DNA from 4 places in the Oceanobacter sp. 5_MG-2023 genome. Region 1 is predicted to be linked to each of the others. Evidence: predicted binding sites of a transcription regulator. Region 1 holds the regulator's gene; each other region holds the start of a gene.

Region 1 (3,101 bases):
CGCAGCCGTTTTTTGTTGTACTGATAGTCGGCATTTTCAGAACGGTCGCCCAGACTCGCTGCCCAGGTCACTTTTTTGGTGACTTCCGGGCGTTCAGTTCGCCAGAGATAATCCAGCTCCTGCTCCAGCTCTGCATACCCCTCAGGGGTGATGATATTGGTATCCATGGTTCTCCCTTGAAGGTTGGGTGCACTGTCTGGTGAGGAGCTGCCCAGGGGCCGGGACGCGCCTTTAATCGATGGTGACGATATCGAGCCGGGTGGCCAGGTGCGTCTGGTCTTGTTGTTGTTGCAAATTGACAAAATCAAACAGATTGAGATCGCCGAGCTGGGAGGGGGCGATATTGCAGATGGCAGCAAAGATATTCTCGCTGCGGCCTGGTTGTATCCTTTCCCATTCGGTCAGCATATTCTTGATGTTCTGGCGCTGCATGTTGTCCTGGGAGCCACACAGGTTACAAGGGATGATTGGGAACTCCATGGCGGTTGAATAAGCCTGGATGTCTTTTTCCTTGCAGTAGGCCAGCGGGCGGATCAGAACGTGCTTTTTATCGTCGCTGAGCAGCTTGGGTGGCATGGCTTTGAGTTTGCCGCCGTAAAACATGTTCAGGAATAAGGTTTCAATGATGTCGTCGCGATGATGGCCCAGGGCGATTTTATTGGCACCAATTTTTTCAGCAAAGCCGTAGAGGGTGCCGCGACGCAGGCGGGAGCACAGGCCGCAGGTGGTTTTTCCTTCCGGCACCAGATCCATGACCACGCTGTACGTGTCTTTTTCAACAATATGGTAGGGAATATCCAGCTTGCCCAGATACTCGGGTAACACGTGTTCGGGGAAGCCAGGCTGTTTCTGGTCCATATTGACGGCAATCAGCTCAAAGTTGACCGGGGCGCTTTTTTTCAGGCTGATCAGGATATCGAGCATGGTGTAGGAGTCTTTGCCGCCCGACAGGCATACCATGATCCGGTCACCCTCTTCGATCATGCAATAGTCTTCAATCGCCTTGCCAACGTTTCGGCGCAAACGTTTATGAAGTTTGTTGAATTCGGTGCGTGCTTTGCGATCAATGACATCGGCGGTCATGCTGGAAAACTCCTGAGCATTCTGGGGCGGAACACTGGCTAAAAATCAGGCGGCGAATTCTAGCGAATAGATTGGCTGGCGTCAGTAACTGTTGCCAGCCAATAACAACGCGGTGGCCGGTTAGCGGGTTCAGGGATGAAACTGGGCACAGAAACAAGGATATAAGGGGTTTTTGCCGTTACCGCTGAGAAGGGTAACGGCACGCTGTGCGGGATTATTCCGCTGGCGTTTTCTCGTCACATTCAATTTGTGGGTTCAGTCCGGCCATTTCATACAGGCTGTTCATGTCCAGAACGATGATTTCCTTGCTCTGGGTTTCGATCAGGGCATTTTTCTGGAAACGGGTGAATACCCGACTGATGGTTTCTACCGCGAGGCCAAGGTAGTTGCTGATGTCGACCCGCGACATGGGCAGGCGGAAGTGGGTGGCACTGAAACCGCGTCGAGCGTAACGGTTGGAGATATCCAGCAAAAACGAGGCTACACGTTCTTCGGCGTTCTTTTTGCTCAACAGCAACATCATGTTCTGGTCGTGACGAATTTCGTTGCCCATGGTGCGCATCAACTGTTTGCGCAGGTCGGGGAGTTCGTCGGTCAGGTTTTCCAGCTGATGAACCGGAATTTCACAGACGGTGGTGGTTTCCAGCGCTTTGGCGGTGAGAGGGTAATCACCGGCATCGTAACCGGCCAGACCAATCAGTTCGCTGGCGAGATGAAAGCCAGTGATCTGTTCTTCGCCATTACTGGCCAGGGTGTAGGTTTTCAGGGCACCGGTACGTACCGCAAACACGGACTGGAATTCATCCCCTTGCTGGAATAACAGCTGGCCTTTTTGAATGGGTCGGCCACGGCGAATGATATCGTCCAGTCGCTCCATATCTGTGTCACTGAGCGAGAGTGGCAGACACAGTGCGTTCAGGGAGCAAGTCTGGCAGTGGGGTTGATTACCGCGCAAGGGAGGGTGCGCAGGCTGTGCAGCTTGGTTTGTTTTCATTGAGCTCACCGTGTCGGGTTTTCCGTTATGTAGGGAAGAACCGTGTTCCATTAATTTTCGTATGGTCTTAGCTCGACGAGTGGCTGTCAAGACATTGGTCAAGGTATTGAGTCAAGGTATTGTCAACGGATGATCAGTCGCTGATCAATAACGACCCTGGCTACTATAACCAGATGGCTGCTGCAGTCCAAACGCCGTAACCAATCAGTAACAGTCCGGCAATGATACGGCTAAGGCTGTGACTGAGTAATCGGCTCAGGCTGGTGGCGGCGAGGCCACTGGCGAACAGGGCAGGCAGTGTGCCAAGGCCAAAGCAGAACATGGTCAGTGCCCCTTTGAGGGGATCACCATTGGCGGCGACCCAGCTCAAAGTGCTGTATACCAGTCCGCAAGGGAGCCAGCCCCATAGCAGTCCAAGGCGAAAGCGACTGCTGATCGAATATTGTGTCATCAAGGGGCGGGTAGCAGGCTGCAGCCTTTGCCATAGATATTGGCCAACTTGTTCGATACGGGTGAGCCAGCTTGCCCAGCGGGCAACGTAGAGCCCCATCAGCACCAGCAGTATGGCGGCCAGTGTACGTAATGCCAGCATCAGTACATCATTCAGTTGTTGTAGCCATAAGCCAAGCAGCGAGACGAGCAGGCCGGCAAAGGCGTAACTGGTGATACGACCGCTGTTAAAAGCCAGTGCTGTCAGTAGCGGTTGTTGTTGTGAGCGGGTGCCAATGGCGGCGGCAATGCCGCCACACATTACCAGGCAGTGACTGGAGCCAAACAGGCCCAGCAACAGGGCGGTTAACAGGGAGAGTGGTTCAATCACAATGGGTTTTTATCGGTTGCCGTGGTATGGGGTGCTGGTGTTGTGTCGGTTGCTGTGGGATGGGTGCTTGCGGGATCGTCATCGTCATCAAAGAGAATTCTGTGAGCCGGAGATTCCATATCATCAAACTGGCCGCTGCGCACTGCCCAGAAAAAAATCAGCGTGGCAATGCTGATCAGGACGATCGAAAGTGGAACAAGTATG
Region 2 (3,101 bases), on a different contig from region 1:
ATGGCGTCCAGAAGTGGAAGAAGTCTGGTGCCGTGGTTTGACCATTCCAATGTACCCGGATTTACAGATTGGCTGGCCAGCCCGGGGAGATATTCGGGCGGCCTGGGATCGCTTTCAGCCGGAATTTGTCTTTATTGCCACCGAAGGCCCGCTGGGCAACTCGGCATTGAATTTGGCCACCGAGCGCGGCATTCCGGTGTTGAGTGCGTTTCATACCAACTTTCATCGTTACAGTAGTTATTATGGCTTGGGCTGGATTCGAACCCTGACGCTGAACTGGCTGCGCCGCTTCCATAACCGTACCGCCGGAACCCTGGTTCCTTCCGAAGAAGTCGCCGGGTTTTTATGTAAATCCAGCTTTCATAACGTTCAGGTATTGCCTCACGGGGTCAATTGTCATCTGTTCCATCCGCGGCGGCGTAGTATCAGTCTCAGGCAGTCCTGGCAGGTCAAGGACAGTGACCGGGTGATGCTGTATGTCGGACGTATTGCGGCAGAGAAAAATATCCCGCTCGCCATTGCGGCTTATGACCAGTTACGGGTGACCCGACCAGATCTGAAACTGGTGATGGTGGGGGATGGCCCGATGCGTGGTGATATTCAGGCCAGCCATCCCGATGTGATTTTTGCCGGCGTGCAAACGGGCGAGGCACTGGCCCGGCATTTTGCTTCCGCTGATCTGTTTGTCTTTCCCAGTGTCACGGAGACGTTTGGTCTGGTAACGCTGGAGGCCATGGCCAGTGGCTTGCCAGTGGCTGCATTTGATATGGCAGCTGCCCATATGCATATTCAGTCCGGTGTTAACGGTTCGTTGGCTCCGGTTGAAGAGAAGCCGGATATTGCCGAGCGGATGTTTGTCTCTGCCGCCGAGGCATTATTGGAGAGTGATCTGGTTGAGCAGGGCAAGGCGGCACGAGTGACGGCAGAACAGCTAAGCTGGGAGTGTGTGGCTGGTCAGTTTAGCCGTTATATAGATCGTGAGTTGGATCAGCCGATTGTTCAAATCGAAACAAAATACAAAACAATGGTATGAGCGTTGCAGTAAAATCCCTAGTACCAACTTGGGGGGAACCACATGGTTGAATTCAACCGCAACAATATCGCACTACTACAAAAAATAAAGCGATTAGCGAAAGATGAGCAGGGCTGCATAATTCACTATGATTCGCCTTCCTTGGAAGATGACCTCAGAACCCTTGTAAAAAGCGGCGTGAGCCATGATTTACTTGAGATGATTGAGATGTTTTTGCCGACCCAGGCACCAAAAACCAAGCCGATTATGGACAGAACGTACCGCGGTGCGACGGCCATGATTGATGATCGGGAGCGGATCGGGCCGTCTACCCGGGTCTATCGGGGGCGAATTATCTCTAATTAGTTTGTTATCAATGTGTTGTTTTTTGGTGCGATATTGAACTCGTTTTGAAAAATCTGTGAATTGCTGGTGCAGATGACCTGAATTAACCTTGCAGTGGCGTTCGGTAATCCAGAAAGATAACGATCAATAAGCATGACAGACAGCACCTTGTGCAAGGATGCCACGCAAGACCTGTCATTTTTCAGCAGCCAGCGCCTGTGGGCGCTGGTTTGCTCGACCCTAATAAGATCTTTGGGAAACAGGGATCTTCGTCCGGATAACGTCCCTGCCCCTGTTTCTGCCGGTGATGACCTGATCATCGGAATAACCGTCTCCCTGAAATCCTGCCTCCTGTTTCAGCGCAATAAGCAAGCCAGCCAATAACTGATCTTATGTCGCTTTTGATGCATATCAAGCGTAGCAACGGTTATAAAGAGCGGCTGAAAAACGGCTTGATGTGAGTCAATTTGACACAGGTGTGGACTGTTACATTGCCCTCAACACGTCAAACGCAAGACCGACTAAGAGTGAGGAATCCCACTATGTTTATGGACGAAGTTGTTTTTGCCGGATTAGTGATTGTCGGACTGACCTGCGTATTTTTTGTAGGTGTATATGCGGCTATCCGTAAGGACATCAAAAAACACGGCTCTGGAGAATAAGAGCCGGTTTTATTATTTTCTGCGCTGAGTACCCTTGCCTCGGGCCCGACCAGTTTGGTCGTGGCCCTTTTTTTTGTGGCTTGTGATCTGCTGCGCGTGACGGCAATGTGAATGGTGCTCAGTCGAGTTGATGAGCACCGAGTATGACGGGGTTGTTGATCTGCAGGTTTTCCAACCTGATCAGCAAGTCCTGCAAGGGCTCTCCTTCCGGTACCGGGCCGATACGTACCTTATGGAGTGGTTTGCCATTCAGATTGCCCTGATGTACCTCCACAGGCCACGACAGTGGCTTCAGCGCCTGACTCAGGCTTTGCTGCTGCCGCCTGGCGTTGGACTGGTCGGACAGGGCTGACACCTGTATCCAGTGTACCTTGTCGGGGTAAGGCTGGGTCAGCAGTTCGACCGTGACCGGGGCGGTGCCGGATACATCCAGGCCCACTTTGTGGGCAGCGGCATACGACAGGTCAATAATACGGCCTTCATGAAATGGCCCGCGATCATTGACCCGTACCACCACACTTTTGCCGTTGTCTTGACGGGTTACCCGCACATAGCTGGGTAACGGCAAGGTTTTGTGGGCCGCGGTAAATTGATAAACATCGTAAATTTCACCGTTGGAGGTAGCGTGGCCATGGAATTTCATGCCGTACCAGGAGGCGATGCCTGTCTGCCGGAATGACGTTGGTTGATCCAGTACTTGATAGCGTTGTCCCAGCACCTGATACGTTGGGCCGTTACCCGTCACACTGAGTGGTTCCCGTGTGGGGGTGGGCTCCTCTATGGTGGATAAATCCGGTGGTTCTGGAGGACTGAAGTCTTCCTTGTGCTGGTAACGCGAGCTGCAGGCGCTGAGTAGCAGCGCCATGATCAGCCAAAAGCCGGTCTTCACTGTTTCAGCGCCTCACTCAACTGATAAACCGCCATGGCATACAGACGGCTATGGTTATAGCGGGTAATCACGTAATAGTTATAGTGGGCCAGCCAGAACTCGGCTCCTTGCTTGCCAATCAGTTTGACCAGGCTGGCAGGGTCTTCGGCATTTGCTGGCTCGATGGTGGAAACTCCCATGGCTGCCAGTTTTG
Region 3 (3,101 bases), on a different contig from region 1:
GAGCGGTATTAAAGAAGCCGCTGTAACGTGGTTTGGGTATCACCAGATCGCCGGGCAGAGGCTTGAGTTCATCCACCAGATCGTAATCCCAGGTGCCCTTGGCCAGCAACGTGCCCATCAGTTCCGGGTTCTTGCGGATCGCTTTCAGAGCGTTGGACTTGTGCCAGTTAGGCGAGCCAGGGCCGCCGGCTTCGGTGTATTCCGCATCCCAGCCGTTCTGGAAGAACACCACTTGCACACCCGCCGCACGGGCGGCCTTGATGGCTTTGGTGATGGATTCAATCACCGGCCCGGTGGTCGACACATCAAAACCGGCCAGGTCGAGATAACCGCCCTTGGTGGAATAGGCGTTCTGCATATCGACCACAATCAGCGCCGTTTCTTTGACGTTGATTGCCAACGATTCCGGGCTGGCGGGCAGCACCATGCTGACATCACCTTGCTGGTCGGGGGCATAACCCACAACCGGATTATCAATACTGCTCATGACGCATTCTCCAACATATCCACAACGTGTTTGCGGCTTTTCATTAATGGCTGAATCTTCTGGCCAAAATCTTCGATGCCCTGAACAAAATCATCAAACGTCAGCATCACACCACTGGTGGCGGGGATTTCAGCAATTTCATCGAGCATGCCGGCGACGGTTGCAAACGAACCCACCAGCGTGCCCATGTTGATATTGACCGCAGACGTCGGGTCGGCCATCTGGCGAATATTGGTATCGCCTTTGGATTTGGTATCGGCGGCCCCTTGCTGACCAAGCCAGGCAACGGCTTCTTCGTCGACACCGTCTTTATAGGATTCCCAACGGGCGCGGGCTTCGTCGTCGGTATCCGCAGCAATCACCATAAACAGCGCCACGGAGGTCACATCCCGGCCACTGTCGGCGGTGGCTTTTTCCAGTCGCTCAACCGTTGGAGCAAAGGCTTTTGGCGTGTTGACCCCTTTACCAAAACAGAAGTTGTAGTCGGCGTATTTGGCGGTAAAGGCCATTCCCGCTTCACTCTGGCCAGCGCAGATAATTTTCATGTCGGCCTGGGGTTTGGGGCTGACGCGGCAGTCGTCCATCTGGAAGTACTCGCCTTTCATATCGCACGTGCCGGTTGTCCACAGGTCGCGCAATACCGTGGCGTATTCACTGAGGTAGTCGTAACGATTGGCGAAGAACTCATCACCAGGCCACAACCCCATTTGCGAGTACTCCGGCTTCTGCCAGCCAGTAACCAGGTTAACGCCAAAGCGGCCGTGGGAAATGGAATCAATCGTTGAGGCCATACGTGCCACAATGGCTGGCGGAATGGTCAGGGTTGCGGCGGTAGCAAACAGCTGGATCTTGTCGGTCACGGCAGCCAGACCGGCCATCAGCGTGAACGATTCCATGTTGTGTTCCCAGAATTCGGTCTCGCCACCGAAGCCGCGCAACTTGATCATCGACAGAGCAAATTCAAAGCCATAATGCTCGGCGCGCTGGACGATGGTCTTGTTCAGGTCAAACGTTGGCATGTACTGCGGAGCGTTCTTGGAGATCAGCCAACCGTTGTTGCCGATAGGTATGAAGATGCCTACATTCATTGCTCTGCCCTCAGGGTTTGGTAATAGATTTGCCTTGGCGCCTGTTATGTTGCTTTGCGGCTTGGCTGTAATAAGACCAAAGCATCAAGTGTGCCATTTTGATATTGTTGATATATATCAATTACTTAGTTATTTTTTGTGTTTTAGTTCAGACCAAATAGTCTGATTTAGAGCACTTGGTTTGTGCGCTCCGGTCCGAATTGGGGCACAAATCAAGCGCTTGAGCTGCAGGCAGCACAATGGGGTAGAATGCGGCAACCAAGGAACAAACGGTAAGCAGAGTGAACAAGCAGATACAGCGGACGGCAACGCCCGCAAAGAAGCCGAAAGCCCGTAGCCGGGTCCCGAGTGAAGCAACCTTGAGCAGGCGCAAACGCCTGATGGAAACCAAACGAGCCGCTATTATGGACGCTGCTCTGGATGTGTTTTCACGCTATGGCCTGCACGGTACCAGCCTCGATAAAGTGGCCAGCCAGGCCGATGTATCCAAAACCAACCTACTGTATTACTTCGCCTCCAAAGAAGATCTGTACCTGAATGTATTGCGTCAGTTGATGGATATCTGGTTGCGGCCCTTGCAGGAGTTCCACATCGAACAGGACCCGGTGGAAGCCATTGGCGCCTATCTTCAGGTCAAGCTGGAGCTGTCACGGGATCATCCGGCAGAGTCCCGCCTGTTTTGTCTGGAAATGATTCAAGGTGCCCCTCTATTGCTGAATGAGCTGAGCTCTTCCCTGCGGGACACCGTCGAATCCCGGGTCGCGGTGATTAATGCCTGGATAGAAGCGGGCAAACTGGCCCCGATAGAACCGCATCATCTGATTTTTTCCCTGTGGGCAACCACACAGCATTACGCCGACTTCCGCGTACAGGTAGAAGCCGTGGCGGGTCACACCCTGGATGATCCCGACTTTTTTGCGGAAACCCTCGCCAATCTCAAAATGCTGGTGCTGCAAGGGATCTGTCCACGCCCCTGAGACCAGCCAAGATCCCGCTGTCTCCTTTTATCCTTGCCCTGTCCAATCACGGTGCAGAGTCTGACCCAAAACCCATATGGGTCAGACAGCATGCCGTCACTGCGCTTCTGCCTTGGCTGTTTTTCCTTATTGCCTAATGGATAACTTTTTATAAATCAATGATATGGATCAAAGTGGCAACTGTGTCTTGCTGGTTATTTTCATGGCCGTTTGTGCTGCCAATTCCAAGGCATCCATGCCCATAATACCGGTGTCACAATGCCTTTCTATTATTCCCATTGGCTGTTTTTTACCCATTAACCTTTATTTTTAAAGGGTTATTTATCCCGATCTTCTGAACTCCTGCCAAAGTCACGATTATCTCGCCCTGTTTTCGGGCCTCCCGCACAAACCGAGTGCTCTAATTCAGACCATTTGATAAAAACTAAGTATCAAAAAAGACATAAATCATTGTTATCTAACATAAATTTCTTGTTGGCATAGTTGCTGCTTTTGTTTCTTTGTTCGGAAACGGTGGGCGATTGGTATCGCCTGCGGATTCTTCAGATC
Region 4 (3,101 bases), on a different contig from region 1:
ATGTGGTGGCAGTGCATCCGGCCCGATGCGCCATTGCACAGCAGGAATGGTGTTCCCGTTCTTGTAAACACAGCTGGATCTCTCGACAGATTCATCAGGAACTGCTGGCCAGTTTGACGATGGGGCTGGATGCAGGATTCACTACTATCCGGATGTTTATTGTTATTTGTCCTCTACTGGGTTTACTGGGGACGGTCACAGGCATGATTGAAGTATTTGATGTCATGGTGCAACTCGGTGCCGGTAGCCCCAAACCCATGGCGGCTGGTATTTCCAAAGCCATCTTGTCAACGGTTGCCGGTATGGTGGGCGCGATCACAGGCTTGCTGGCACAAACCGTCTTGAGGCGGATTATTGAACACGAAAAACGGCGCATCAAAACGGTACTGGCTTTCGATTAGGCAGTGGGTATCATGCTGCCTGTTTTAACAGTACAGACGCCAAACCATGGGTTTAATAACCGTCGTGAGAGAAATAACAGCCGCAGGCAAAATCAGTGAGTCATAGGCCGATGTCATCACAATCGCTGATCAGCAGTGATGAAGAAGCCATGACCCTGGCGCTGGCCTTGGCGCAAACCGCTGCTGACGATGGTGAAGTACCGGTCGGTGCCGTGGTTGTGCTGCATGGTCAGGTGATTGGTCGTGGACGTAATCGCCAGATTACCGATCTTGACCCCAGTGCCCATGCCGAAATGCTGGCAATACGCGAAGCTGCCGCCACCATTGGTAATTACCGGCTCAGTGGTGCTTGCCTGTACGTTACCCTGGAACCCTGTACCATGTGTTATGGCTTGTTGGTTCACAGTCGTATCGAACGTCTGGTGTATGGGGCATCTGAACCGAAATCCGGTGCAGTTCACAGCGCCATACCGTTAGCCGCTAATCCTGTCTTTAACCATACCTTCCAGATTGAGAGTGGTGTGATGGCGGCAGAGTGTGGCCAGATGTTGTCGGCTTTCTTTGCTGCACGGCGAGCGGCGCGCAAACGCCTGAAAGCGCTTGCCCGACAACCGGACACTTCCGACACTCCCATTCAAGAGGAACCGGATGCATCGGACCATCATGCAGGCAAGCCGTCAGGCTGCGATGCTGGCGGAGAGACGGCTTGTTAAGTTAAAGTGCATTTGGGCGTTATTTATAAAGCGCGCAGCTACAGGTATCAGCAAAAGCCTGCCATCCGGTATTTTGGATCTGGTTTGGGGTTACCATCAAAAACGCCCCGCAAGAGCGAGGCGTTAGTCGGAGACTGAGAGATACGTCAGTCAGAGTCGGGGAGCGGGCCAGCACTATCAGGCGTTATCAACGGCCTGATTCAGCATGGTGTAAAGCTCATCTTTCAGTGCAACACGACGCACCTTCAGCGTTTCAAGACGTTCATCAGAAGCAGCTTCTTTTTGTTCTTCTATATGGCGTATTTCCTTGTCCAGCACATCGTATTCTTCGAACAGCTTGGCGAAATGACGGTCATTCATCTTCAAATCACGAATCTGTTCACTCAACTCTGGAAAATCGTGGTGCAGGTCATGGGCTTCTATCGGCATGTAAATCTCCTTGGTGACTGCATTCAGAATAACGCCGGCCAGTAAGGCAGTCTTGATACAGGTCAGATTCAAAGACAATGGCTATGCTGCGTGGAAGGCTATTGCAATCGTGAAATCACAAGCATGAGCCGGAGATCTGATGCTTGGGCTTGTATTGCCTTTTTCTGGTTGGCTGATCCACACAAACTCTTTCCGTAGGGGTTATATTTTGTGCAAACTGCTTAGCTCTGAATAAGGTGTTTGGCAGTGGTCATTCTTTATCGTAAAGGCTCTGGGCCTTCCATATGGGACCTGTAGCGTGGGGTACAGGCAATAAAAAACCCCAACTGATAACAGTTGGGGTTTCGTATTTGGTGGAGATGGCGGGAGTTGAACCCGCGTCCGCCAATCCTCCACTAGGAGATCTACATGCTTAGCCGTCTCTATTCATTTAGTTCGTCACGGCCCGAGGGGCAGGGCGTTCAGAACGAGCTCGATTGGTTTTAACTCTTCAACTCCGAGCGAAGCATCCAAGCGATCCTATAGGGCTTAGCCCTCGTCCCCCTGTTATAGGCACCGGGGTTCAGAGGTAAGCTGCAATTAAGCAGCTAGTGCGTAGTTTTCGTCGTTTGCGACTATATAAATGTAAAACGTTTGATTTACGAGATCGTCTTACCCTCTCGGCATGCACCACTAGCTTTGTAATCAACGTCGAATCCGGATCATCCCCAAAATCGGTGTTGTTCAGGCTTGTGAGCCCAGGGCAACAGCCCTTCTGTCCAGTCAGAAACTTAGAGGCTTTTTTATCGGCCAGGTTCCCTTGCGGGTAATGTTCTGACTGTTGTGGCAACGCAGTATTTCGCGTAGCCAGAGCGGAACTATACGTCTATCCGAGGGTTTTGCCAAGTACCTATCGAACCAGTACCTGGAAAACAGGATAAATCAGCGTACCGAGTGTTTCATGATGCGTTCTTTTTGTTTGGCCCAGTCGCGGTCCTTGCTGGCGGCGCGTTTGTCGTGGGACTGTTTGCCTTTGGCCAGGGCGATTTCGGCCTTGACGCGATGGCCTTTCCAGTAAAGGGCGGTGCAGACGCAGGTATAGCCTTTGGCCAGTACTTTTTGCTCCAGCCGTTCGATTTCTCGGGCGTGGAGCAGCAGTTTGCGCTCTCGTCTGGGTTCCGCAATGATGTGGCTGGATGCCTGGTTCAGCGGCGTAATCAGTGCGCCGGTGAGCCACACTTCGCCTTTGTGGAAGGTGACGTATGAATCCAGTAGCTGGCACTTGCCTTCTCGCAGTGCTTTGACTTCCCAGCCGCTGAGCATCACTCCAGCTTCTTGCTTGTCTTCAAGGAAATAGTCATGGCGAGCCCGTTTGTTCAAGGCGATGGTCGAGCTGGCGGCTTTTGGCTTTTTTTTGGTACTCATACTGTCAACAGGAATGTCTCTGGGCGGTGTGGGACTTGTCTGGTCGGATGCTGTGGCATCAGCGTCTGTTTTTGATGTTGTTCTCAACTTGATACAGCTGAAGAATTTTTAACAATACAGCCACAGGTTGGTCAGGAGAATAACATGAATTCAG

Evidence for each region. The regulator FNR, encoded in region 1, switches genes on or off when oxygen is low (the NO sensors DNR and NnrR bind a similar motif). The targets are predictions, from matches to a motif close to TTGATNTANATCAA.
Region 2: ccoM (cytochrome c oxidase subunit CcoM) is a predicted target of FNR. The motif match lies at 1,759-1,772, and genes of this name have one in related genera.
Region 3: rutA (pyrimidine utilization protein A) is a predicted target of FNR. The motif match lies at 1,683-1,696, and genes of this name have one in related genera.
Region 4: Q4551_RS03625 (YdcH family protein) is a predicted target of FNR. The motif match lies at 1,596-1,609, and genes of this name have one in related genera.

What each region holds. Positions count from the first base shown of each region.
Region 1 is NZ_JAUORS010000020.1:60,255-63,355, reverse strand. Features, by position in the region: gene greB (transcription elongation factor GreB) at 1-167, opposite strand, end outside; gene ttcA (tRNA 2-thiocytidine(32) synthetase TtcA) at 232-1,083, opposite strand; gene fnr (fumarate/nitrate reduction transcriptional regulator Fnr) at 1,298-2,077, opposite strand; gene Q4551_RS13125 (sulfite exporter TauE/SafE family protein) at 2,241-2,897, opposite strand; gene ccoS (cbb3-type cytochrome oxidase assembly protein CcoS) at 2,894-3,101, opposite strand, start outside.
Region 2 is NZ_JAUORS010000006.1:109,831-112,931, reverse strand. Features, by position in the region: gene Q4551_RS05975 (glycosyltransferase family 1 protein) at 1-1,033, shown strand, start outside; gene Q4551_RS05970 (hypothetical protein) at 1,076-1,378, shown strand; gene ccoM (cytochrome c oxidase subunit CcoM) at 1,900-2,019, shown strand; gene Q4551_RS05960 (septal ring lytic transglycosylase RlpA family protein) at 2,138-2,908, opposite strand; gene mltB (lytic murein transglycosylase B) at 2,905-3,101, opposite strand, start outside.
Region 3 is NZ_JAUORS010000029.1:23,300-26,400, forward strand. Features, by position in the region: gene rutB (pyrimidine utilization protein B) at 1-487, opposite strand, end outside; gene rutA (pyrimidine utilization protein A) at 484-1,575, opposite strand; gene rutR (HTH-type transcriptional regulator RutR) at 1,857-2,552, shown strand.
Region 4 is NZ_JAUORS010000003.1:142,751-145,851, forward strand. Features, by position in the region: gene Q4551_RS03615 (MotA/TolQ/ExbB proton channel family protein) at 1-401, shown strand, start outside; partial or broken gene tadA (tRNA adenosine(34) deaminase TadA) at 512-997, shown strand; gene Q4551_RS03625 (YdcH family protein) at 1,292-1,543, opposite strand; RNA gene ssrA (transfer-messenger RNA) at 1,895-2,252, opposite strand; gene smpB (SsrA-binding protein SmpB) at 2,465-2,947, opposite strand.